DNA from 3 places in the Flaviflexus ciconiae genome. Region 2 is predicted to be linked to each of the others. Evidence: riboswitches for the same ligand, from Rfam matches in the RefSeq annotation. Region 2 holds a riboswitch; each other region holds the start of a gene.

Region 1 (7,789 bases), 1.4 Mb from region 2:
ACCTAAACCTTCAGCAGACCCCGGGCCTAACCGCAAGGCTAGTGTCGTTTCCACAGCCTTGGCTAGCTACTCACATTCGAGAGCCACACATTCCGTGGCCTCTCCTTCTTCAAGGCCGATCATGACAGTCAACTCTTCGAATGTCACTGCGATCATCTGCGCCTCTTCAGACCACCACACCTCGTCACCCTCGTCGATTCGGATGCGGAGGGCTTCAACCTTGTTAGGCTCATGCGCCCACATCCGCATCAGGCCCTCACTCGTCACAAAATTGACATAGGGAGCATCAACGCCAGCAACGATAACCTCATCCCACCTGCCGTGAAGCGCCGCCCTAGCATCTTCAACCTTGGTGACATGCGGGCGGCCATGCTGACAGAAGGCCTTCTCGACACTGTCAAAAACAAGGATTTCGCTCCATTCAAAAGTCTTCTTGGAAAAGCGCATGGCCTGGTGTTCGTGCTCGAACATATCTGTCCTATCCGTATCTAGCCCCGCCAGGGCAATCGAGTGGGGCCCGACCTGAGCCAGGCAGTGCCCCACGATGGGTGATTGAATTTCGGTCAAATCCTGTGGCACTGAGTGCGAAGAAGCGGCGCAGCCTCGTGGCTGCACCGCTGAGAAGACACCGCTGTCGCGGTGAAAGAGATGAATCAGTGCGGGGAGCTAAATGCTTCCCGCACTGATTCGAGGTTGATGAAGGTTAGATGCTTCGGGGTAGAGGTTTTGGCAGCTCAGGCCTCGAGTACTCGCATGGAGTGACCTCCGCTGCCACTCTGGTGATCGCTCTTATCAGGCCATTCGTCGCTCGTAGGATTCCCTTCGATTCGTGCAGTTCAACGGTTCCACCTTCAGAGTGCAGAAGGCGGATCGCGGTCACCAGGAAACGGGAGTGAGTCCATACCCGCCCCGAGCCTTCGCCCGAGATGATGTGAATGAACTTCCCATGGGTACCGGTGAGGATAACGGTTTCCCAGGTATCCTGGTCCGCTGCTTCGTAGTCTTCAGCTGAAAGATAGTGGCCGCTCTTGCTGGACCGGCATGAGCTACCGGAGTAGACCTCGGTGAATCTGTGCTTCTTGTCCGCCGGAGGATGCGCCTCACGGCGCTTGTTGTCGTTCATGATGTCCTTTGTCGCTAGCTTCCGCCTGGGCTTTTACCCAGGGGCCGATCTTCCCTTGGAGGCACCGTGTGCGATACGCGGTTGCCAGTCGACAAGCCAAGGGGCTTCACGTCGAACTTCTCGATCGATACTTCTATTATGGGCCCACGGGTCGGACAGAAATATTCTGCTTTTCTACCCGACCCGTGTTTCGACCTCGAGAGCTCAGCTGAAACAGCTGATTTCAATGGTCAGAACACACTGCGATTCGGCTGCCCTCGGCAGCGGCTTACAGGCTGTAGCCGCAGTCCGTTGGGCTCGGCGCAAGCGTGACTGGAGTTCCGACAACAGACCCGCTGGGCTCTTCCGAGTACACGGTCAGGAGGTGGTATCTTTCCGACCAGACAGTCCTCGCCTCGGGGTCCCGGGCAGCTATCTCCTGCACTTTGAGCAGGCGCTGGGGGTCGTGGTTCCAGCGGCGCTGGGTGCCTGCTTCTGTTCTGAAGTCGATGTAATGACCATCTACCGCGGTCACTTCGGCCGCGACTCTCCGCTCCTCAGAGGCAAGCCGGACCTGGATGAAATGGACACCGTGACCAGACTTGTATTTACTGCAGTCTTCCACAGTGACGTCTGGGCCTTCGATGAAAATGTATTCGTGCGCATCCGGCGCATCGTCCATGGGGTTCATAAGAATTTTCCTATATCGCATACTTCCTCCCGAGCTTTTGCTCGGGGGCCGATCTTCCTTCGGGAGCACCGTGCACGAAACGCGGTTGCTAGTCGACTAGCCGAGGGGCTTAGCGTCGAACTTCTCGATCTAGCTCTAAGTTACACACCCCGAGCACCCTGTCAAGCGTTAATCGAATTAACAACTTCAAAGATTCATTCAACCCACGAAAAATGCCCACCAACAGGGACCAGAGGGGGCGCTCCCGCCTTCCCATCAATGGGGAGACCAGCGGGTCAAAATAGAACTCATTATCGGCAAAGCTCAACGCTCCAGCGGGTTTCATAGGAACACGCGAGGCTTTTGACATCACTTACTGGTAGGACACAAACTCCGGCATCGGCTCCACCGCATAGGTCTCTTCCGGGGTGAGCATGGGAAGATCTTCATCAATGAAGTTCTTCCACCCCCACGCAATTCCTTCTGGAGCATCCTGGTGGAGGGCCCGCCAGGTAGCAGCTTTTGCCCCCTGGCTCCCCTGACCATCTGCATGGATCAGCAGAGCAACTTCAGATCGAGATAGATCGAGCTGGTCCCGATCGCGGATCATCTGAAGCTGGAACTGGTGAAGGATGACCACCTTCTGGGGAAGATCATTCGCCCGGACGTAGTCACTGAGGTAAGCAATAACCTCATTCACTTCATCGATCTCAACATGGCCGATCCGTGTAAGGGGCTCTTCATCAGGACCAAGCCGCCACTCCGGGTCGAGAGCTATTCCCACGTGCGGGTAGGCGAGAAGTTCCTCGTACTGTTGGACCTGTGTGAGGAAGTCAGTTCTGCCGGGCTGGAAGTCGAGGATGACATATTGGCCCGCGTCCCCCGCAGCTTCGATGAGGGGAATGAACCACTCAATAGGCCCTTCGTTCGAGTAGTCTCCATCATCGCCCGGCTCCCCGGCCGCAACGGTCACGATGATCTCCTGAGCCGGCACAACCGTGTCATCGGTCAGAGCTCGGTATGGCTCCGTCATCTCTTCTGCACGAGCAACAGTGGAGGGAACATCCTGTTCGCCGAGCAGCCCAAGTGCTGGTGTGATGGGAGAGCCGTACAGGGCAATATAGCGCTTCCCTCCGAACACATGCTGGGTCCCACCCGGCAGTTCAACACCGGTTGATGCGGCAGCCAGCTGCCACTCAAAGTCCTCAAGCTCTTCTTCGAACAGCCCAACAACAATGTCGGCAGATCCTACAGCCTGAATCGCTTCGCTCGACCCTCGGGGTCAGCCGGGGACAGGACAATGTCCGCACCAGCCGCATGGGCCGTACCGACCGCCGCAATCGAGCTGCCATCGGTCAGCACGACAACCCCATCGAGCAGATCAATGTCATGCTCCAGCTCAACATCAGTCAGCTGCGGAGCAGTAAAAGCTTCCCCTTCAGCCAAAGAAAGCAGAGTATCAAGGCCTTCTCCCTCGGGCGCCACGACCGTAAGAGAAGGATCGACCTCAATCTCCTCCCCTTCATCCGGCACGCGTGGCTCCCCACCAGCCACATCGGATTCAGCCTCGTCCTCGGCGCTCACCCCGGTGCTCTCCTCGGCGCTGTCCTCAGAGCCAGACTCCTCTTCCGCTTCTGCAGGAAGGACTGCGGGGATGGCGTCTACGTCTTCCATGTCCTCGAGCTCAACGCCGACGGCGATTACCCAGGTTGCGTCAAGCCTCTCCAGCTCGTCAGCGATCGCGTCTCCTTCGACAAGGACGGGTACAGAATAGGCCATGCCGAGCGAAGCCGCCTCCAACTGAAGCTCTTCATCAGTCACAACAGCTCCGGGTGAGGACTCAAAGAACTGCTCACTCATCGCAATAGATATTTCACTCGCATCAGCACCGGTAACGAGAAGGGTCGTGGGCTCGAGAACTACGGCAGCTGCCTCTTCTGCAGGCTCCACTTCTTCACCGGCCTCGTCACCCAGCTCCCCCACATCAACAGACTCTTGAAGATCGTCATCAGAAGAGCGCTCGCTACCATCAACAGTGCTGTTATCTGCAGATGAGCAGGCAGCAAGGACCGCTGACCCGGCAACAATCACAGCGACCAGTTTCTTCACCTTCATGCCTCGACCCTCTCACGCACCTATCAGTGCACCCACCCTACAGAAGAGCAATCCACCGGTCGCTCTCACCGAGGCCCCAAGGCGCTGCGGCACGTTTCCAGCGAACTATTCATGAATTGTTTCGCTCAGGAGATGGACAATTCTCCCCTCTACGCCTTCAGGGGTGATTCAAGCATCTACGTACTTCGCATAGGCAGAGCAAGGTCTCAACCGCGCCGACGAAGTCCGGCCAGTCGCTCCGAGTGCAGCTCATGAGCTGTTGGTGCATCCACCTTGTGGAGATCAAAGTAGGCTAGGAGAAGAAACCTGAAATCCTAATGCGAGTGGAGATGTCATGCCTGCTGAAATGGGGCTTTGGCGAGTAGATGGCGAGAAGCTAACACGAGTCGTCCCGACGGCTGTCAGCCTCGAATCTCAGCTCGAATCCTACATAGAGTCGGACGCTTCAATGCTCGGCGAGGCCCTCCTTATTATTGGCCGCCAGGTGCCTACCGCGCACGGCGGTTTTATTGACCTCCTTGCTCTTGATGAAACCGCTGCTGTCTATGTCATCGAATTAAAGAGAGATAAGACTCCGCGGGAGACCACAGCCCAGGTCATTGACTATGGCTCGTGGGTGGCGACTCTTGGCCGAGCCGATATTCAAGCAATCTTCGAAAATTACCAACCGGGCATTGCACTTGAAGAAGCCTTTGCGGAGATGTTCAACGAAACGCTGCCACTCGAGGTGAACTCCTCTCAGGTCCTCACTATCGTCGCGTCGAGCGTGGATCCCGCAACTGAACGTATTGTTCGCTTCCTCCATGAGGAGTATGCCCTTCCTATTAACGTGGTGTTCTTCCGACACTTTGTCGATGGGGGAAACTCATACTTCGCACGCTCTTGGCTTGTTGAGCCGACAAGCCAAGCCGCGCCTACATCAGCATCTTCACGCCGATCAAAGACCCGTGAGCGGTGGAACGGTACCGACTGGTATGTGTCCTTCGGCGAGTATGAAGGCGGTCGACAGTGGTCTGATGGACGGAAGTACGGATTCGTGTCCGCAGGCGGTGGCGAGTGGTTCAGCAGAACTCTGAAGAACCTTAAGCCAGGCGCACGTGTCTTCGCCTGTATTCCTAAAGATGGATATGTGGGAGTCGGCACCGTCCTTGGCGAAGCTGAACGCTTCGATGAGCTCAAAGTTGAATACCAAGGAGCCGAGACTCTCTTGGCGTCACTCGCTCTTGATGGCAACTACAGACGCGACGGAGATGAAAACGACAACGTTGCTGAATGGGCCGTCCCTGTCCAGTGGAGCCACACAGTCCCCAGCGGTCAGGGTTTCTGGAGAACCGGAATGTTCGCCAACCAGAACAGCGCTACCCGACTCCGTCAGCAATTCACCATCGAACAGGTGTCAACTGCATTTGGGCTTAATGAGGAGTAAATCTGTCCAGTGATGAATGTCCGACCTGGGGGAAGACCTCAATAGTCTCAATTACCCCCAGGCCTCGCCCGCGCGGTACTGAGTGAGAGCGTCGAAGTATCGTCCGGTTTCCCTGAGCAATCCCGCTGACAGAGGAACAGTCGTATGCCGAACGAGCCCGCTTTCATGCATGAGCGCATGAACACGAGCTCGTCCGGTGCGCCCGTTTCCTTCGACGAACGGATGAATAGTCTCGAATTGAGAAGAGGCGGCGCGCGTCGCCGAACGGATCGAGTGGATGCACAAGGACGTCGAAGCATGGTCCCCGTCGGTCGCGGCCTACGACCACGTCACCGTCCACTTCCTCCGCCTACCCAGCAAACGGCGCGAAAAGGTCTTTCACAGCTTCGGCGAGGCCGTCGCGCCGGGCGGCACGCTCCTCATCGTCGGTCACCACCCGCCGGATCTGAACGGGGTCAAACGACCCTCCGGAGAAGGCCTGCTGTTCACTCCAGAGAGCCTCACGGAGCTGGTCGCCTCCTCGGATAGGGAGCTGGTCGCCTGCGAGGCGCGTCCACGGGACACGAAAACCTCGGACGGCCGTCTGACGACGGTGCACGACAGCCTGTTCCGCGCACGCCAGCAGGCTGAACGCAGGTCGAGCGGCCGGCCTGACGACACCCCGCAAGACAATGCCCCACGCGCCTACCGCGGTCCGCGCCTGAATTCCAACATCTGTTCCGGGGTGAGGACTCCACCGTTATCGGCCGCGGCTTCGAAGGCCGGCAGGTGAACGTCGGCAGAGGCGCTACGCAAGTTCGTCAGCACGCGCGTGAGCCGAGCATCGTCTGTCTGTGTGAGCAGTCGGTCATACATCTCGATATTGGCGACCTCGCCTTCAGCCCCCGCCGACGCGGCCCCTTCCAGATCCTCCGGCGGCTCGATCTCGCCGATGTACGGATTCTCCGGCGCGTCGACCCCAACCATCGAGAGCTGTCTGATGAGGGCCTCGCTGTGGCGCTCTTCAGCAGCCTGGATCGAGACGTAAGGCTCCACGTCACCGAACTCGTCGATGATGGCCAGATACATGGCCGATGCGGCGTATTCGCCGTCCGGACCCATGAGAGCCTCCCAGGCAACAGCCGCAGGAGTGCCCACCGGGGGCGCTTCAGGCTCATCGACAACAGTGTCATCCTCCGATGGGCTTTCCGATGGATCGGACGCTGTCGTTGTCGCAGAAGGCGGAGATATCGTTGCAGTATCGTCCGTGACTGAAGTACAGGCTGATGGGCCGATTACGAGCACGACCAGCATCGCAGTCAGCGTGAGTAGCCTCGACATTTTCATGATCCACAGCCTCATTCCTAGATCACCTCAACCTACTCCCCCATGAGCGGTTGACAAGGGACCGCGGTCCCAACCTTGCCTTAATGGTCGTCCTTGAGCCAGCACCCACCATTGACCTCTTCGATCAGTCCACCAAACACGCGCCTTCACGCGAGCGACTGGGGTTCATCACCGCCGCCCGACCGAACGGATCCGTCTCACTCGCGGCAGTCGGTGCAGAGGCTACCGCCCAAGCCGGCCGAGAACGCTCCCGCTGACAGAGGGCACATTCCCCCGCGAGCAGTCGCTAACTCAGTGAGCACAACTCCATAGTCAGGCTCCCGCCCACCCTGACAGGCGGCGCACAATTAAACCATGCCCAAAATCACCTCCCCGACGGGGGAAGAGGTGCTCGCCTCCGCCGGCCTCGCGGGCTTCACGCCGACAAAAGTGAGTGAGCGCGCCGGCATCACCCGCTCCAGCTTCTATGATTACTTCGCTTCGAAGGACGATCTCCTCGTGGCCATTTCAATCGCTGCGATGGAGCGCTGGGAAGCGGAAATGGAGATCTCCCTCCATGACGTCGCCCCAGGCCCCGACCAACTCCGAGCCTTTGCGGACGAGGCGATGCGAGTTTCGGTTCGGTCTTGATCACCCGCCGCCAACGCTTTGAATCCTCCTCGAAGCACGTGGAACGTGCCTGCTCAGCGTCGGTCTCGACACGCCGACGGGCTGCAACCTCCGCTGACGGTTCTACAGGTTCGGCGAGACCTTCGAGCGTATCAACGCGAGCCACGTGCGTGCATCCGTCTTGGTTGCGAACATCAGGGCCTTGTCGTCCTTGGTTCGCGCCGGGTCACCATCGGGCGCGGGATAGCGTGCCTACCAGCGACCCGACAAAAACGTTCGCAGGCAACCCGAGGCTTCGCGTTTCACCGTGCTCATGCTGACCTCCCGTGGACTCGAACACCCGCTCGTGGACCGTCGTACCCCTGCGTGCCCGTTACCTTGTTGTCAGGTCCTGATTGGCGAGTGTTGATCGGGATTGCCGGCCAGCCGCCCGGACATTGTGCTTTGCCCCTGCCTATCCAATGATCCGGGGCGTTGCCACCACGGTCGGTTGCCAGCATGTATCGCTGATTAGGGGCTCGACGCCAAGGAAGGATGCCTG
Region 2 (7,789 bases):
GGGACAAGTCGAAGGACATGATCTGGCCTGACATGCTCTGGTTCTGGATCATCGCCTACGACCTGTGGAACTTCGCCTACGTCTATAACTGCGTTGGTGACCATTCGTTCTACGCCGGTGGGGCACTCCTCATCTCCTGCACTATCCCCGCATTCTTCATCAAGAAGGGCGCCTGGCTCCAACACCGGGCCAACACCCTGGCCCTCTGGATGATGTTCACTATGGCGGTGCCGACATTTGTCTCCGACTCAATGTTTGCCGTCGAAACCTCCAGGAGTCCCGTCGCCCTCTTTGTCATCTCGGCACTGGCATTGGTCGCCAACGTCGCTCTCATCATCTACCAGATCCGCACAATCCTGAAGAAGCGCCTCAACCCGCTCAAGGATGAGCTGTACACGGATCACCCCGAATACAAGGCAATCGTTGCCGCAAACACCCCGGTTGAGCCTCTGGACAGCCGAATTGCCGCCGACACGTTCGACAAGATGGCGTAACCAGAACACCTGCGGAACATACTAGGTCTCCACAGGACAAGGGAAGGCTATGTCGGACTCAGTGTCCGCCATCGGACGAGAGAATCTGCTGCGGGACCAGTCAAGCCAGTGCCAAATAAATGAATCCGTCATAGAACCCGCGGATTTACTGCGGAAAGGGCGACGCGTCTGTCAGTGTGGAGTGGCCACATACTGACAGACGCTTCGCTCATTGATCCAGGGCTAGTGAAAGAGCCCGACTTCTATGAGGTTACGAGTAGTTGATTGTCGAAGGACTGAACTACTTAGCGGTATTCTTCTCGTTCGACCATTCGATCTGTGGGGTGACCCCAGCATCCTTAATCAGGTTGTAGATGGGGCAGCGGCGCTCAGTCTCATTCACGAGGGTCCCGAACTGTTCAATATCAAGGTCAGCGGTGATCTTCACGGAACCAACAACGGTCTGGAAGTGCGGGGAAACGCCTTCCACACCTTCGAAGCCACGAAGATCCAGGGTTCCGGTGATCTCAATATCGACACCGTCGATCTCGTAGCCACGTTCGGCAGCAACGGTTTCGATGACGACAGCAATGCAACCTTCGAAAGCACCGATGAGGTACTGGAAGGGGTTCGGACCGGAGTTGTTACCGCCAAGCCCCGTGGGCTCGGAGACTCGGAAGTTGAACTCTCCAGCGGTGATATCGGTGCTTGCCTGACCGACCCAGGTTCCGGTCGTGGTGAGGGAAATGAGCTTCGGCTTGGTCTGGGTAGCGAGTGTAGTCATGATCTTTTTCCTTAAGTTCTTAGTTTTTGGGTGCGCTGACGCCCGCCCACACTTCGTGGGAGATTACGGGTACGCAAAACAGCGCCTTTTATTGATTGGCGGTGAGCAATATCGAGACTGCTCCGTTGAGCTCTGTGGCTACTGCGGCCTCACGCCGCGACGAACATTCGCATTCTGTCCTCCATCGAACCTGGCATTAGCACCCGCTCCGAATCTCGAAAGGTTGCTGCAGCGTCATAGAGCCAGGACTCTCGACTGCTCGCGATAGTGGTTCCAGATTAAGGGCGTCAACCCCTGCCGTCTACGCATTCCAAAATTTGAACAAACTGCGCAGAACAGACTTTCCGCCGTACCCAGAACAGCCGTGGACAGGTTTCTAACAACAAGAATTGCTACAGATTCCATCCACTTCCGCCGCATTTACCCCCTCGGCATTCACGTACGATTGGGCTATGAGTAATCCGTGGGCCCTGTATGACAATCTCATTGACGCGATCGATGCGTCGGCCAAGGTTTCCGACTACCAGGTCGGCAACATCTGGACCCGAGTCACAGCAGATGATGGGACAAGCGGCGTTGCGATGACAACCGATGTACGGACCCGACCATCAATCTCCACCGAGTCGCTGATTGGCCGACCGCTGAGGGAAGCCGCAATGCTGGTGCGCTCCTGGAACCTGGCGGAGGCGGGTATTGGCGTTGCCGCGATCAATGCCTGGCACAATCATCCAGGGCGCATCCCGTCCTGCGGTTATCGTTTCCCCGAGAACACCGAAGGAACCGAAGGTGCCTTCGACACCTACGCCGAACTGGTTCAGGGTAAGAAGGTCGCCACGATCGGCCACTTCCGGTTTATCGAGAACCGCTTCGAGGGAGTGGGTGAGCTTTGCATCATTGAGCGCAGACCCCGGGACAACGACTACCCGGATACGGCAAGCGAATACATTCTGCCGGAACAGGACTTCGTTTTCATCACCGGATCAACGCTCGTCAACAAGACACTCCCCCGCCTACTCGAGCTTTCCCAAGACGCCTACGTGGTCCTCACCGGACCATCATCAACCATGTCACCAATCCTCTACGACTACGGCGTGAACGGGCTATCAGGACTCGTGTGCACCAACCCGGAGCACCTCACCGAGATTCTCCGCGGCACCGGACGCGGCTTCCCGAGCGCAGCCGGAACCATGGTCGACTTCGCAAAGGTCAAACCAGAGCTGTAAACCTCGTTCGTTCTGGCAACGCCAGCAGGCATAAGTGCAAAGCAAGACTCACGTCATTGAAAAAAGCCTATGGTCGCGGACCAGTTACAGGGCGGACATAGGCTGTCGGTACTGGCTGACACTACGGAGCTAGGCGCTCCCAAGCCCACGCGCGGTCAACGACGCGGTAGCGGATCCTGTCGTGGAGCCGGTCGGGCCTGCCCTGCCAGAACTCCAGGACCTTGGGCCGTACGAGGTAGCCACCCCAGTTGTTCGGCCGGTGGGGCTCCTCACCGGATCTCTCCAGCTTCTCCACCTCATCGAGGAGCACCTGCCGACTTTCGATCACCTGAGACTGCGGGGAGGCAATGGCGCCCCGACGGGAGCCGACCGGGCGAGAGTCAAAGTACTTATCCGATTCGACATCGGTGATGCGCTCCGCCCGCCCCTCGATCCTGACCATGCGGTCGAGCGAAGCCCAGTGGAAGTTCAGGGCAACCCTCGGGTTGACCTTGATCTCAGCGGCCTTGCGGGAGTCGTAGTTCGTAAAAAAGATGATGCCCTCGGGGGTTACCTGCTTCGCGAGAACAACCCTGCTAGATGGACCACCATGCTGATCCACGGTCGAAAGCACCATCACATTCGCGTCACGCTCGTCAGACTCGACGGCTTCCGCCAGCCACTGATCAAAAAGGGGTTTCGGGGACGAAGGAAGGTCCGCCTCGTTCAGTTCCCCGGACTCGTAGCTGCGTCGCATATCTGAGATGTCCATATGAGCATCCTATGCCCCATACCCGACCCCGAAAGACCAGAATCTCGGGGAAAAATCAGCGAGGAGATCACGTGAGCGGTCTCTTTGCTGGTCGCAATCGTGACGCCACTTTTTGGCTCCCGCCCACATGGTGGATGCTGTTGCCCAAGCCGAAACAACTAACCTACGATTCAGTAACCTACTGATTCGTAACTGTGAAAGGTGGCCTGTGACCACTCCCAACATTGCCGTCGGCGTACTGTCCGACCGGATTCCGTTCTCCCGCGCCCGTGATATCGCTCTTGTCGCGGGCGGTGCGATCTTTGTCGCTATCGCCTCCCAGATCGTGATCCCTCTCGGATTCACGCCCGTGCCTCTCTCCCTTTCAACCTTTGCGGTCATCCTGACCGGCGCAGCCCTTGGCCCGGTCAAGGCCACTCTGTCGCTTTCGCTGTACATGCTAGCCGGAATGGCGGGGGCACCGATCTTTGCGGAGCAGAGTAGCGGATGGGAGTCGGCTTCCTTCGGCTACATCATCGGCTACATCCTTGCCGCGGCGGCCGCCGGCAAGCTTGCCTCCAAGGGCTTCGACCGCTCTATCGGCAAGACTGCCCTTCTGGTTATTGCCTGCTCGGTCCTGATCTACGCCGTTGGCCTCCCCTGGCTTATGGCATTCACGGGGGCAGATCTTGTTCAGGGACTGGAAATGGGAGTTGTTCCCTTCCTCATTGGTGACGCCATCAAGGGAGCCGCCGCCATGGCACTCCTGCCCGCCACCTGGCACCTGATCGGCAAGAGCAAGTAAGCATCCCCGCTCTTCGCACAGCCCTCGGATATTTGCCGGGGCTGTGTTGTTCCCGAAAGCAATCAGGGGGCACACGAGCCGGGAGGCCCGTCCCGGCAAGCATTCGCACGCCTCACCGCCCTGCCTATCCGGGCAAAGCAAAAGGCCCGAGCGCATTGCTCGGACCTTTCCTGTACCCCGTACCGGATTTGAACCGGTGTTACCGCCGTGAGAGGGCGACGTCCTGGGCCGCTAGACGAACGGGGCCCTAGATAACAACGTATGAAATTATCTGTAGACGGCTTGCGCCATCCGTACCCCGTACCGGATTTGAACCGGTGTTACCGCCGTGAGAGGGCGACGTCCTAGGCCGCTAGACGAACGGGGCCTATAAGTCTCCGAAGAAACTTGCTGGGGTACCAGGACTCGAACCTAGACTAAATGAACCAGAATCACTCGTGCTGCCAATTACACCATACCCCAAGGGTTTGCCCGCAACCTCGGTTGCGCGCAGAACTAAACTCTACCGGCTCCCTATTTTGTTGGCAAAACCGGTGGGGGTGAAGGTGGTCACGGTCCGAGAAGCACCGACAGTTTCGTACCAAAAGCCCTCCGCAGCGCCGCTCCTCCCCCGCCACCGCACAGTCGAATTCGCCCTCGTAGAACTGTCGCATTCGTTCCTATAAGAGTCGACCCGGCTAATAAACGGCCCGGCTCATTTCTGAACCGGGCCGTTTGCTTCAGCTTTATGCTCTTTGTGCGGCGTCACCGTGTGACCTCAGCTAATCGCTGTTACCGCTTCACTTACCCTGCGGAACCCAGCTGCTCGACAAGCCGCTTAAGGCGGGTGATGGATTCATCGCGTCCGAGGATCTCCATGGAGTCGAAGACCGGCAGGGAGACGTTTGTGCCGGTGATGGCGACGAAGAGCGGCGCGAAAGCCAGGCGCGGCTTTATTCCCATGCCGTCAATGACGGCGGTGGACATGGCGTCCTTGATGGACATGGCAGTGAAGTCTGCAAGGACAGACAGGTTCTCGATCGCCGCATTCAGAACCTGGGGCGCCGTCTCACCAAGCTTGTTCAGGGCCTTCTCGTTGTACTCGATTTCAGTGGAATTCTTAAAGAGGAATCCCATCATCGGGCCGGCCTCGGAGAGAACCTGGATGCGGGTCTGGGCAAGCGGTGTAGCGGCGTCAACGATCCGCTTCTCTTCAGCTGTGAGGCCGTCGTAGCTATCTGCGGAGACGGAGCCTCCGAGGAAGGGGACGAGGCGGCGGGCCAGGTCGTCGACGCCGAGGCGACGAATGTGCTCGGCGTTGATGGCGATGGCCTTCTTCTCGTCGAAGCGGGCCGGGTTCGGGTTGACGTCATTGACGTCAAAGGCTTCGATGAGTTCCTCAACGGTGAAGATGTCGTTGTCGGGTGCAATCGCCCATCCCAGCAGTGCCAGGTAGTTGACGAGGCCCTCGGGGATCATGCCGTTGTCGCGGTGCAGGAACAGGTTCGACTGCGGGTCGCGCTTGGAGAGCTTCTTGTTCCCCTCACCCATGACATACGGCAGGTGGCCGAAGGTCGGTACCTGCTTAGCGATACCGAGGTCCACGAGGGCCCGGTAGAGAACAACCTGGCGGGGGGTGGAGGACAGCAGATCCTCGCCGCGGAGCACGTGAGTGATCTCCATGAGAGCATCATCGACCGGGTTGGTGAGCGTGTAGAGGGGCTGTCCGTTGCCGCGGACAATGACGTAGTCGGGGATGGAGCTGGGGCCGAAGGTGATCTCGCCACGAACAGCATCATCAAAGGTGACGTCTTCATCTGGCATGCGAATACGGAGAACGGGTTCGCGGCCCTCGGCACGGAAGGCTGCCTTCTGCTCTTCGGACAGGTCGCGATCAAAGCCGTCGTACCCGAGTTTGGGGTCGCGTCCCGCGGCCCGGTGACGGGCCTCTACTTCTTCGGGCGTGGAGAAGGACTCGTAGGCGTAGCCGCCCGCAACGAGCTTCGCTGCGACATCCGCATAGATGTCCATGCGTTCGGACTGGCGGTAGGGTCCGTGGGGTCCGCCGACCTCGACGCCTTCATCCCAGTCCATGCCGAGCCACGTCATGGCGTCAAGCAGCTGGTGGTAGGACTCCTCCGAATCACGTTGAGCATCGGTGTCTTCGATGCGGAAGACGAAGGTGCCACCGGTGTGGCGAGCATAGGCCCAGTTGAACAGGGCGGTGCGGATGAGCCCGACGTGAGGGGTCCCCGTCGGCGAGGGGCAGAAGCGAACGCGTACATCAGTCATAGGGCAAGACTACCGCGACGAGAGTGCGGACGAATCTCCTGGGGCCGTAGAGTTGACGTATGTTCGACAACATCACACCCGAATCTCTCCGTGCCACCGCCTCCGTTAAGTGGACTACCTACCCCAACACTATTGGCATGTTCATTGCCGAATTGGACTTCGGAGTACCCCCGGTTGTCACCGAAGCGCTCACCAAGCGAGCAACGAACGGCGCCCTTGGCTACCTGACAGGTGCCCTGGCAGATGATCTTCGTGACGCGACAGCCGAGCTTGTGGAGCGGGACTACGGGTGGAGCATTAAACCCGAATCGGTTTACCTATTCCCCGATGTGCTGGCAACAATGCGGGAGACTCTCCGTCATCTCGCCACCGAGGGCCCGGTTGTTGTTCCCACACCCGCCTACATGCCGTTCCTTGGTTTGCCGGGAGAAGAGGGCCGCGAGCTCATCGAGGTACCTTCCACGATCGTGAACGGCCGCTGGGAGCTCGACTACGAGGGAATCGACAGCGCCCTGTCGGGTGGCGGACTGTTTGTTCTGTGCAATCCGTGGAACCCGGTCGGACGCGTTCTGGATCGCGATGAGCTTGAGAAGATCTGCGAGATCGTCGACATGAACAACGCTTACGTGTTCTCCGACGAGATCCACGCACCGCACGTCTTTGACGGCACCCACATCCCCTACGCCACGATTTCAACCACGGCCGCCAACCACACGGTCACGGCAACATCCACCTCGAAGGGCTGGAACACCCCGGGCCTGAAGAACGCTCAGCTGATTGTTGGCGAACCGTTCCAGGAGATCATCAAGGCACCGGCGGGCCTAATCGAACGGCAGATCTCCACCGTCGGTGTGGAATGTGCGATCGCGGTGTACCGCGATGACTCCGAGTGGACCAAGAACGTCAGGGATCAGCTCGACCAGAACCGCAAGACGGTCACCGAACGAATCAACAACATCCCAGGCCTGTCCACCATCCAGTCCGAGGGCACCTATATTGCCTGGATCGACGCTTCCGGGATCGCCGACAAGGTCGACTCCCCAGCCCAGTTCTTCCGTGAGCACGGCGTTGCCCTCACCCCCGGTGAGAGCTGCGGCAAGGGCTACGAGGACTATCTCCGCCTCGTCTACGGCACCACCACCCCAATCCTCAACGAGGCACTCGACCTCATGGCACAGGCAGTTGCCGGCCTCAACAGGTAGACCCGTAGCTGGGTGGGCTGACGAGGAAATAGTCGAGGCATGAGTACCGAAACGGGGAGGGTCGCAGTTGCGATTCCCTTCCCGTTCCAGCATGTTCAGCCGTTGTTTTATCGGCAGTTGGTTCTCTCGGCAATAGCTTCTCTCGGCAGCTGCTCGCCGTTGGCCTCTCGGTCGTGCCTGACGTGCACGGTGTCTTTTAGGCCCGGCTCAGCACGAGCTCCACATTGTCAGCTGGTGCGAAGCTGGTTGGTGAGTTCGCCGATGCCTTCAACTTCGACGGTGACGGTGTCGCCCTCGGACA
Region 3 (7,789 bases), 1.0 Mb from region 2:
CATTGGTTTACTTCCTTTTGTTATTAAATGAGCAAGTGGGATCCTTGGAACCCTCTGCTCGGATTGCCAGTCCGCACTATGGGTGCGGTCGTGGCGGAGATTGTGTTGACGGTGCGGGCATAGCCCAGAGTTACGGGGATGACGTGACTCGAGAGAGATCTCGGTGAATTACGGTCACGAGGAGCGAGCCAAGAAGCCTTGTGCGAGCGCTTCCATTCGAAGAACTGTTTCGGTGGAGGTCACTCGAATGAGTTGCTTCCTGCGATTCGGATCAGGTGTTTGTCGCGAGTCGTTCGTTCCGATATGCAGAGACTCAGCGGTGGTCTACATATCGGCTGAGCATGTCGCCGAGCATTTGGACGATTTGAACGATAACAACAAGAACAACAACGGTGATGATGAGGACGTCGAGGAAGTACCTCTGGTAGCCGTAGTTGTAGGCAAGAGCTCCGAGCCCGCCGCCTCCAACCGTGCCTCCCATGGCGGAGAAGCCAATAATCATGATGATGAGAACGGTGATCGACTGGATGATTCCGGGAAGGGCCTCACGGAGAATCACGTCCCCCATGATCCTCGTTCGTGTTGCCCCCATCATCTGAGCGGCTTCGATCTTGCCTGAATCAACAGCCAGAAGGTTCGTCTCGACCAGGCGAGCAAAGAACGGAATGGATCCGATTGCGAGCGGGAACACCATGCCCCGCCATCCAATGTTGGTCTGCATGACCCAGTCCGTGACCGGTAGCAAGAGGATCAGAAGGATGATGAACGGGATCGAACGCCCGACGTTAACGATCAGGGAAAGAATGGCGTTGACGATCTTGTTAGGACGGATTCCGCCCTTCGCGGTGGCAACGAGAAGGATACCGAGAGGCAATCCAATGACCACCGTTGCGAGGGTGGACCAGCCGACCATGAGCAGGGTTTCCACGGTCGCGTCCCACAGCGTCTCTTGGACGATCTGGTTATTGAACCACGTGCCGTCCTGAGTCAAAGTATTCATGCTGCACGCTCCTTCGCATCAATGCCCTGAGCAGCGAGCGCCGCAATGGTCGAATCGACCCGAGCATTTTCAACCGAGAGAACGAGGCGTGCGATCTGGGCGGAGCCCAGAGTCTCGAACGTTCCAGCGGTAACATCTGCCCCGAGCTCGGCCACCAGGCTGAGAACGTGGGAACCGGAGGGCTCCCCCGGACGGGACGTAAAGGCAATGTCGATCAGTGTCGTTCCCGGCGGGATCTCGTCAACCTTCGGAGGCGGAACAATGGCAGCACCTAGGCGGGAGCCGGTGTCCGTGATGATCTCGTCAAGCCTGCCGGACTGAACAACCTTGCCCTTCGACAGGAGCGTGACGGCGTCACAGGTTTCGCGCACCACCGACATCTCGTGCGTGATGATGACGACCGTGACACCGGTCTGGTCGCGAACATCCTTAATGAGGTCGAGAATCTGTTCGGTGGTTTGAGTATCGAGAGCCGAGGTCGGTTCATCGCACAGGAGCACTGCGGGCCGTGCCGCGAGCGCACGGGCAATGGCGACGCGCTGGCGCTGACCACCGGAAAGCTGGGACGGATAGGAGTCGCCACGGTCACCAAGGCCGACGAGGTCAAGGAGCTCTTGTACGCGTTCGCGCCGCCCTCCCCTATCAAGGCCGGCAACCTTCAGCGGGTACGCAATGTTTTGACCGGCGGTACGAGCATCAAGCAGGTTGCCGCCCTGGAACACCATGCCGATTGAGCGGCGTGCTGTCCGTAGCTGGTTGGGGGTGAGCGAGGAAAGGTCCTGCTCATCGACCCAAATATGGCCTTCGGTTGGCCTTTCGAGTGCCGTCAGGCACCTGATCAGAGTGGACTTGCCCGCACCCGACTGGCCCACAATTCCGTGAATTTGGCCTGCAGGGATATTGAGATCGATACCGTCGAGAGCGACAACTCCCGGGTACACCTTGCGGACACCGTCCAATGTGATCATTGATTCCTCCATCGGTCCTGGCCTTAGCACCGGGTTTTTCTCGGTTGCTGCGGCGTCGACGAGCCAGGTCTCTCAGCCACTCTTGATGGTTCCCCCATTAGACAACGCCCCAGGTCAGAGCGCCAAACAATCTCAGGATTTGGACGCAGTTGGCCGTGTGACACCGAGCACGTTATGTCAACCTATGTCCACTTTATTCATGGGCAAGGGAGAGCCCCGACGACAGTCACCCGCACGTTCCTGTACAGGAAATGTGCGAGGCATAACTACCGCCGGGGCGCCTCTGAAGTTTGGTTCTACACTTTAAGTGCTTAGGTCTATCGCTCGTCGTGCGTTGCAGGATCCCATTCGCCAAGTTCGCGCTGCGGGAGTGCGGAGATCGCTTCCACCTCTGCGGGGGTCAGCTGAACCTCGACAGCCTCAAGGTTCTGCTTCCTACGCTCCTCGTTCGTGGAGCGGACAATCGGGATGGCACCGATCGCACGGTGCCAGGCCAGGACTGCCTGCGAGGGCGTGATGCTGTGCGCTTCGGCCGCGGAGACCACAGCTTCTGTCTCGAACAGGTCACCACCCTTTGAAAGCGGGGACCAGGACTGGACAGCAATCCCGCGATCAGCAAGTTCCTTGCGGTATTCGGGGCGGTGCAGGCCCGGGTCAACCTGCACCTGGTTCGTGGCAGGGACGAGGCCGGTCTTAGCCTTCAGTTCATCCAGGTGTTCGATGAGGAAGTTGGAGACGCCGAGGGTGCGGACAAGACCTTCCTCCTGCGCCTTGGCCATCTCCTCGTACGCCTCGGGGTAAAGGCCAAGCATGGGGAGCGGCCAATGAATAAGCCACGCATCGAGGTAGTCGACGCCGAGCCTGCTAAGGCTACGCTCGAGCGCTCCCCGAACATCCCCATGATCATTGCCGCGGAGCTTGGTTTGGAGAATAACGTCCTCGCGAGCAACGCCGGAGGCCTTGATTCCCTGACCGACGGCCTCTTCGTTCTCGTACTTCGATGCCGTGTCGATAAAGGTATAGCCAGCATCGAGCGCCGAAGCGACAGCAGTTGTCGCTTCCTCTCCCATGAGGGGAGAAGTGCCGAATCCGATCTTCAGTGAATTGAAATCAACCTGTGCGTTCATTCACCCAGGCTACCAACGCGTAACCTCGGCGACGAGAGTTCCAAGCCCCTGGCAGAATCCGAAACGAACTCAGAGGAGGCCTGCGAGTGCCGCGAGCTCCAGCTTCAACACGTTAACGACTCTCGCTCCCGCACCGCGTGCCGACGTCTCCCCCGGGATTGAGTCTTCAAAGGCCAAGCATTCGGCGGGGTTCACACCGAGTCTGCTGATAGCGGTGGCATAGGGCTCGGGGTCCGGCTTGCCACGCTGCACCTGATCCCCGGTGACACGCGCAGAGAAGTAGTCTCGCGGCAGGCTTTCAATGGCCGGCCCAGCTAGATTCATCGGGGTGGCAGTCACTAGAGCTTGGGGCATTCCAGCATCTGCAAACGCATCGAGAAGTTCAATAGCTCCGGGCATGAGGTCCGGATCCGAATAGACCTGCTCGGCCATGAGGACCGCTACCTCTTCGAAGAGAACCATGCCGTCAGCAACGTCCCCACCATCGCGCCGGAGAACAAATTCCATGTGTTCGGCATGATCTTCCGTGGATGATCCGTGGAGAGCTTCTTCATCGGATTTCAACCAGCTTCCACCCCGTGCTTCAATGATCTTCTTCGTGTTGGCAACCCACTGGGACTCGGTATCCGTGATCGTTCCATCCAGGTCCCAGAGGATGGCGGAGGGTTCAGAATTGAGTCCGCAGGCGCGGTACACGTCAACAAGGCTCATACTGCCAGGGTACGCGAAGCCACCTGATGGTACGACTCGACGCGCACTCCATCACCCTTCCACGTGCGGATGGAACCTCTCCCATGCGGACTGGCGGGACATGCCCAAAGATTCACCGATGCTCGCCCAGCTCAGACACTGTCCGGCCCAGTTCTCCTACTCGCTGCCGGAATCATCGGAATAGCCGACGTCGTCTTCACAACCGCAGAGACGACCGTGATCCCCGCTCTTGTCCCGAAGAAGCGGCTCAAACACGCCTACTCCCGCCTGGCAGTCACAAGTCAGTCAGCATCAGCTGCCGCGGCGGGCACCGGCAGCCTGGCATTGGGCTTTCTCGGGATGCCCGGGATGATCACCCTAGCAGTCACGTCCTACGTTTCATCCCTGCTCAGCCAGCTTGGGATCCGGGCACCTGCTCAACCAGAGACTATGCAGATCAGACCGAAGGCTCGTCTACGCGATGGCTTCGTTGCCTTCTGGGAGATTCCTGCCCTCCGGGCCCTTACCACCTCGGCAGCATTGACAAACGCTGGGGTGATGCTCGGCAACACAATTCTGCCGGTGTTCATTCTCAGCGACCTTGGTTTCTCTCCCGCCATCTACGCAGCCCTTGGTGTCATCTCAACCATCGGCGCTATCATCGGTGCCGGGCTCGCGCCCCGCCTCTCAGGACACAACGGTCTGCGCCGACTACGTATCGCCTGCGCACTCGTTGCGGTTTCCGCCGTTCTCCTCGCGGTGTTCTGCCAGCGACTGCCGGGCCCGGAACTAATCTGGCTAGCGATCCAAGGCTTCTCGTGGAATCTGCTCGTCAGTATCTCAGCGGTGTCCGGAGCCGAGGTACTACCCAAGACAATCAGCCAAGAACAGCTCGCATCGGTCGCAGCTTCACAGCGCACCATCACGCTAGGGATCATGCCGATCTCAGCCCTTATCGGTGGCGCCCTTGGAACAGTGGCGGGTTCGGTACCGATGCTGGTGGTATGGGCGGAGCTAGCGGGCCTTGCAACTCTCCCCATCCTCGCCAAACGCTCCCTCGAAGATTACCGCTAGTTGTCTGCGGGCCGGTGGATTGACTGGACCGTAGTCGGCCACCTCCCACTGACCCACCGCTTACGTGCCATGAACTGAGGAGCCCTGGGCATATGCTCCACCCATAGTCCCAGTCGCGGTAGATGGTCTGCACTAGCCGCACCGGCATCACCTCCGCGTTGCACGAGAGCACAATCGCTCCTTCGCTGTCGAAGCAGTCCCGGTTCCGATCGGACGAGCATCCTCGGGTACCTCTTCAGTACGTCAGCGCCGCAGGGGAATCCCAGACACAGCACTTCCCGAGATAGCTCCTTTCGATGTCGGCCCATCGCGCCCGACAATGCTCCCCTGTTTGAAATCACTCCCCTCTCGGGACATGCAACCCGTTGAGACAAGTACGCCCCGGCGAAAGCCGGGGCGCACTCATGAGATCGATAGATCTAGGCGTTTGAATTAGCCGAGGATCTTGGTGACCTTACCTGAACCAACGGTGTGGCCACCCTCGCGGATAGCGAAGCCGAGGCCCTCTTCCATGGCGATGGGCTGGATCAGCTCAACGGTCATCTCGGTGTTGTCACCGGGCATAACCATCTCGGTGCCCTCGGGAGGGTGATGACGCCGGTAACGTCCGTGGTACGGAAGTAGAACTGCGGGCGGTAGTTGGAGAAGAACGGGTTGTGACGGCCGCCCTCTTCCTTCTTGAGCACGTAGGTCTGTGCCTCGAACTTGGTGTGCGGGGTGATGGAGCCGGGCTTGCAAACGACCTGGCCGCGCTCGACCTCTTCGCGCTTGATGCCGCGGATGAGGAGACCACAGTTCTCGCCTGCGTCGGCGTGGTCCATCTGCTTGTGGAACATCTCGATACCGGTGACGGTGGTCGTCATCGGCTTCTCCTTGATGCCGAGGATCTCGACATCGGAGTTGATCTGGAGCTGACCACGCTCGACACGACCGGTGACAACGGTGCCACGGCCGGTGATGGTGAAGACGTCCTCGATGGGCATGAGGAACGGCTTGTCCATGTCGCGGACCGGGTCGTCGAAGTAGGTGTCAACCTGCTCCATGAGGTCCTGAACGGACTTGACCCACTTCTCGTCGCCCTCGAGTGCCTTGAGAGCCGAGATCTGCATGACGGGAGCGTTGTCGCCGTCGAAGCCCTGCGACGAGAGAAGGTCACGGACCTCCATCTCGACGAGCTCGAGGATTTCCTCGTCGTCAACCATGTCGGACTTGTTCAGCGCAACGATGAGCTGCGGAACGCCAACCTGGCGGGCGAGAAGAACGTGCTCACGGGTCTGAGCCATCGGGCCGTCGGTGGCGGCGACAACGAGAATCGCGCCGTCCATCTGTGCGGCACCGGTGATCATGTTCTTGATGTAGTCGGCGTGACCGGGGGCGTCAACGTGTGCGTAGTGACGCTTCTCGGTCTGGTACTCAACGTGCGAAACGTTGATGGTGATGCCGCGCTGACGCTCCTCGGGAGCGTTGTCGACCTGGTCGAACGGGGTGAACTCGTTCAGATCCGGGTACTGGTCAGCAAGAACCTTCGAGATGGCAGCGGTCGTCGTCGTCTTACCGTGATCGACGTGACCGATGGTGCCGATGTTCATATGCGGCTTGGACTTGTCGTACTTGGCCTTGGCCACTTGTCCTCCTGTAGGACTCGGGTAGTTTCTCTGCTTGAAAAGGATACAGGAGCATCCTCGGGGCGGAGCGATCTACTATCGGTTATTTTTCTTACAAATGACCTAGGCTCACTCGCCCCGGGTCTTCTTGATGATTTCCTCGGAGACATTCCTCGGAACTTCCGCGTAAGTCGCGAACTGCATGGTGTACACCGCGCGACCCTGCGTCTTGGAACGCAGATCACCAACGTACCCGAACATTTCGGACAGCGGAACCTGGGCGCGAACGATCTTGATGCCGGTCGCGTCCTCCATGGACTGAATCATGCCACGGCGAGAGTTAAGATCGCCAATCACATCGCCCATGTACTCTTCGGGGGTCCTGACCTCGACGTCCATCATGGGCTCGAGGAGAACCGGATCTGCCTGCTTGATGCCTTCGCGGAAGACACCCTGGCCGGCGATCTTGAATGCCATCTCCGAGGAGTCGACATCGTGGTAGGCGCCGTCGAGGAGGGTGGCCTTAACGCCAACCATCGGGTATCCGGCGAGGATACCGTTCTCCATGGCAGCCTGGATGCCCTGGTCAACCGACGGAATGTATTCGCGGGGAACACGGCCGCCGGTCACGGCGTCAACGAATTCGTAAACTTCGCTGTCTTCGGTCTGCGGGATCGGCTCGAAAGCGACCTGGACCTTAGCGAACTGACCCGAACCACCGGTCTGCTTCTTGTGCGTGAAGTCGACCTTGTCGACCTTGCGGCGGATGGTCTCGCGGTACGCAACCTGGGGTGCGCCAACGTTGGCGTCAACCTTGAACTCGCGCTTCATGCGCGTGACAAGGATGTCGAGGTGGAGCTCGCCCATACCGCCGATAACGGTCTGGCCGGTTTCCTCGTCGAGGCGGACGGAGAACGTCGGGTCCTCTTCAGCAAGACGCTGAATGGCGGTGCCGAGCTTCTCCTGGTCGCCCTTCGACTTGGGCTCGATAGCAACGTGGATAACGGGCTCGGGGAACGTCATCGACTCGAGGATGACAGGCTTCTGCGCGTCGCAGAGCGTGTCGCCCGTGGTCGTGTTCTTGAGTCCGATGACCGCGTAGATGTGGCCCGCGTGGGCAACGTCAACGGGGTTCTCCTTGTTGGAGTGCATCTGGAAGATGCGGGAGATGCGTTCCTTGTTCGACTTCGTCGAGTTCTGGATCTGCGAACCTGCCTCGAGCTTGCCCGAGTAGACGCGGATGTAGGTGAGCTTGCCGAAAAACGGGTGAACGGCAACCTTGAACGCGAGAGCCGCGAAGGGCTCGTCCTCGTTGGCGGAGCGGGT

What was found. A riboswitch is a leader RNA that binds a small molecule or an ion and turns the genes downstream of it on or off. The one in region 2 is predicted to bind S-adenosylmethionine.
Region 1: it holds a riboswitch for S-adenosylmethionine, as region 2 does, so the genes downstream of both, EJ997_RS11585 (hypothetical protein) here and EJ997_RS05250 (OsmC family protein) in region 2, are expected to answer to the same signal.
Region 3: it holds a riboswitch for S-adenosylmethionine, as region 2 does, so the genes downstream of both, EJ997_RS00690 (methionine ABC transporter ATP-binding protein) here and EJ997_RS05250 (OsmC family protein) in region 2, are expected to answer to the same signal.

What each region holds. Positions count from the first base shown of each region.
Region 1 covers NZ_CP034593.1:2,581,738-2,589,526, reverse strand. The annotation lists gene EJ997_RS11590 (hypothetical protein) at 67-471, opposite strand; gene EJ997_RS11585 (hypothetical protein) at 704-1,123, opposite strand; SAM riboswitch class IV at 1,134-1,249, opposite strand; gene EJ997_RS11580 (hypothetical protein) at 1,392-1,793, opposite strand; SAM riboswitch class IV at 1,808-1,923, opposite strand; gene EJ997_RS11575 (hypothetical protein) at 2,146-2,913, opposite strand; gene EJ997_RS11570 (hypothetical protein) at 3,021-3,887, opposite strand; gene EJ997_RS11565 (PDDEXK family nuclease) at 4,222-5,313, shown strand; gene EJ997_RS11560 (Fic family protein) at 5,365-5,598, opposite strand; gene EJ997_RS11555 (ferritin family protein) at 5,998-6,633, opposite strand; gene EJ997_RS11550 (TetR/AcrR family transcriptional regulator) at 6,994-7,269, shown strand.
Region 2 covers NZ_CP034593.1:1,162,737-1,170,525, forward strand. The annotation lists gene EJ997_RS05245 (DUF5692 family protein) at 1-494, shown strand, start outside; gene EJ997_RS05250 (OsmC family protein) at 775-1,257, opposite strand; SAM riboswitch class I at 1,436-1,528, opposite strand; gene EJ997_RS05255 (DUF364 domain-containing protein) at 1,710-2,480, shown strand; gene pdxH (pyridoxamine 5'-phosphate oxidase) at 2,602-3,231, opposite strand; gene EJ997_RS05265 (biotin transporter BioY) at 3,440-4,015, shown strand; tRNA gene EJ997_RS05270 (tRNA-Glu) at 4,189-4,261, opposite strand; tRNA gene EJ997_RS05275 (tRNA-Glu) at 4,310-4,382, opposite strand; tRNA gene EJ997_RS05280 (tRNA-Gln) at 4,406-4,477, opposite strand; gene gltX (glutamate--tRNA ligase) at 4,799-6,286, opposite strand; gene EJ997_RS05290 (MalY/PatB family protein) at 6,346-7,488, shown strand; gene EJ997_RS05295 (fumarylacetoacetate hydrolase family protein) at 7,716-7,789, opposite strand, start outside.
Region 3 covers NZ_CP034593.1:156,386-164,174, reverse strand. The annotation lists gene EJ997_RS00700 (MetQ/NlpA family ABC transporter substrate-binding protein) at 1-3, opposite strand, end outside; gene EJ997_RS00695 (methionine ABC transporter permease) at 314-1,000, opposite strand; gene EJ997_RS00690 (methionine ABC transporter ATP-binding protein) at 997-1,968, opposite strand; SAM riboswitch class I at 1,974-2,060, opposite strand; gene EJ997_RS00685 (aldo/keto reductase) at 2,286-3,095, opposite strand; gene EJ997_RS00680 (HAD family hydrolase) at 3,165-3,806, opposite strand; gene EJ997_RS00675 (MFS transporter) at 3,876-4,859, shown strand; partial or broken gene tuf (elongation factor Tu) at 5,292-6,484, opposite strand; gene fusA (elongation factor G) at 6,593-7,789, opposite strand, start outside.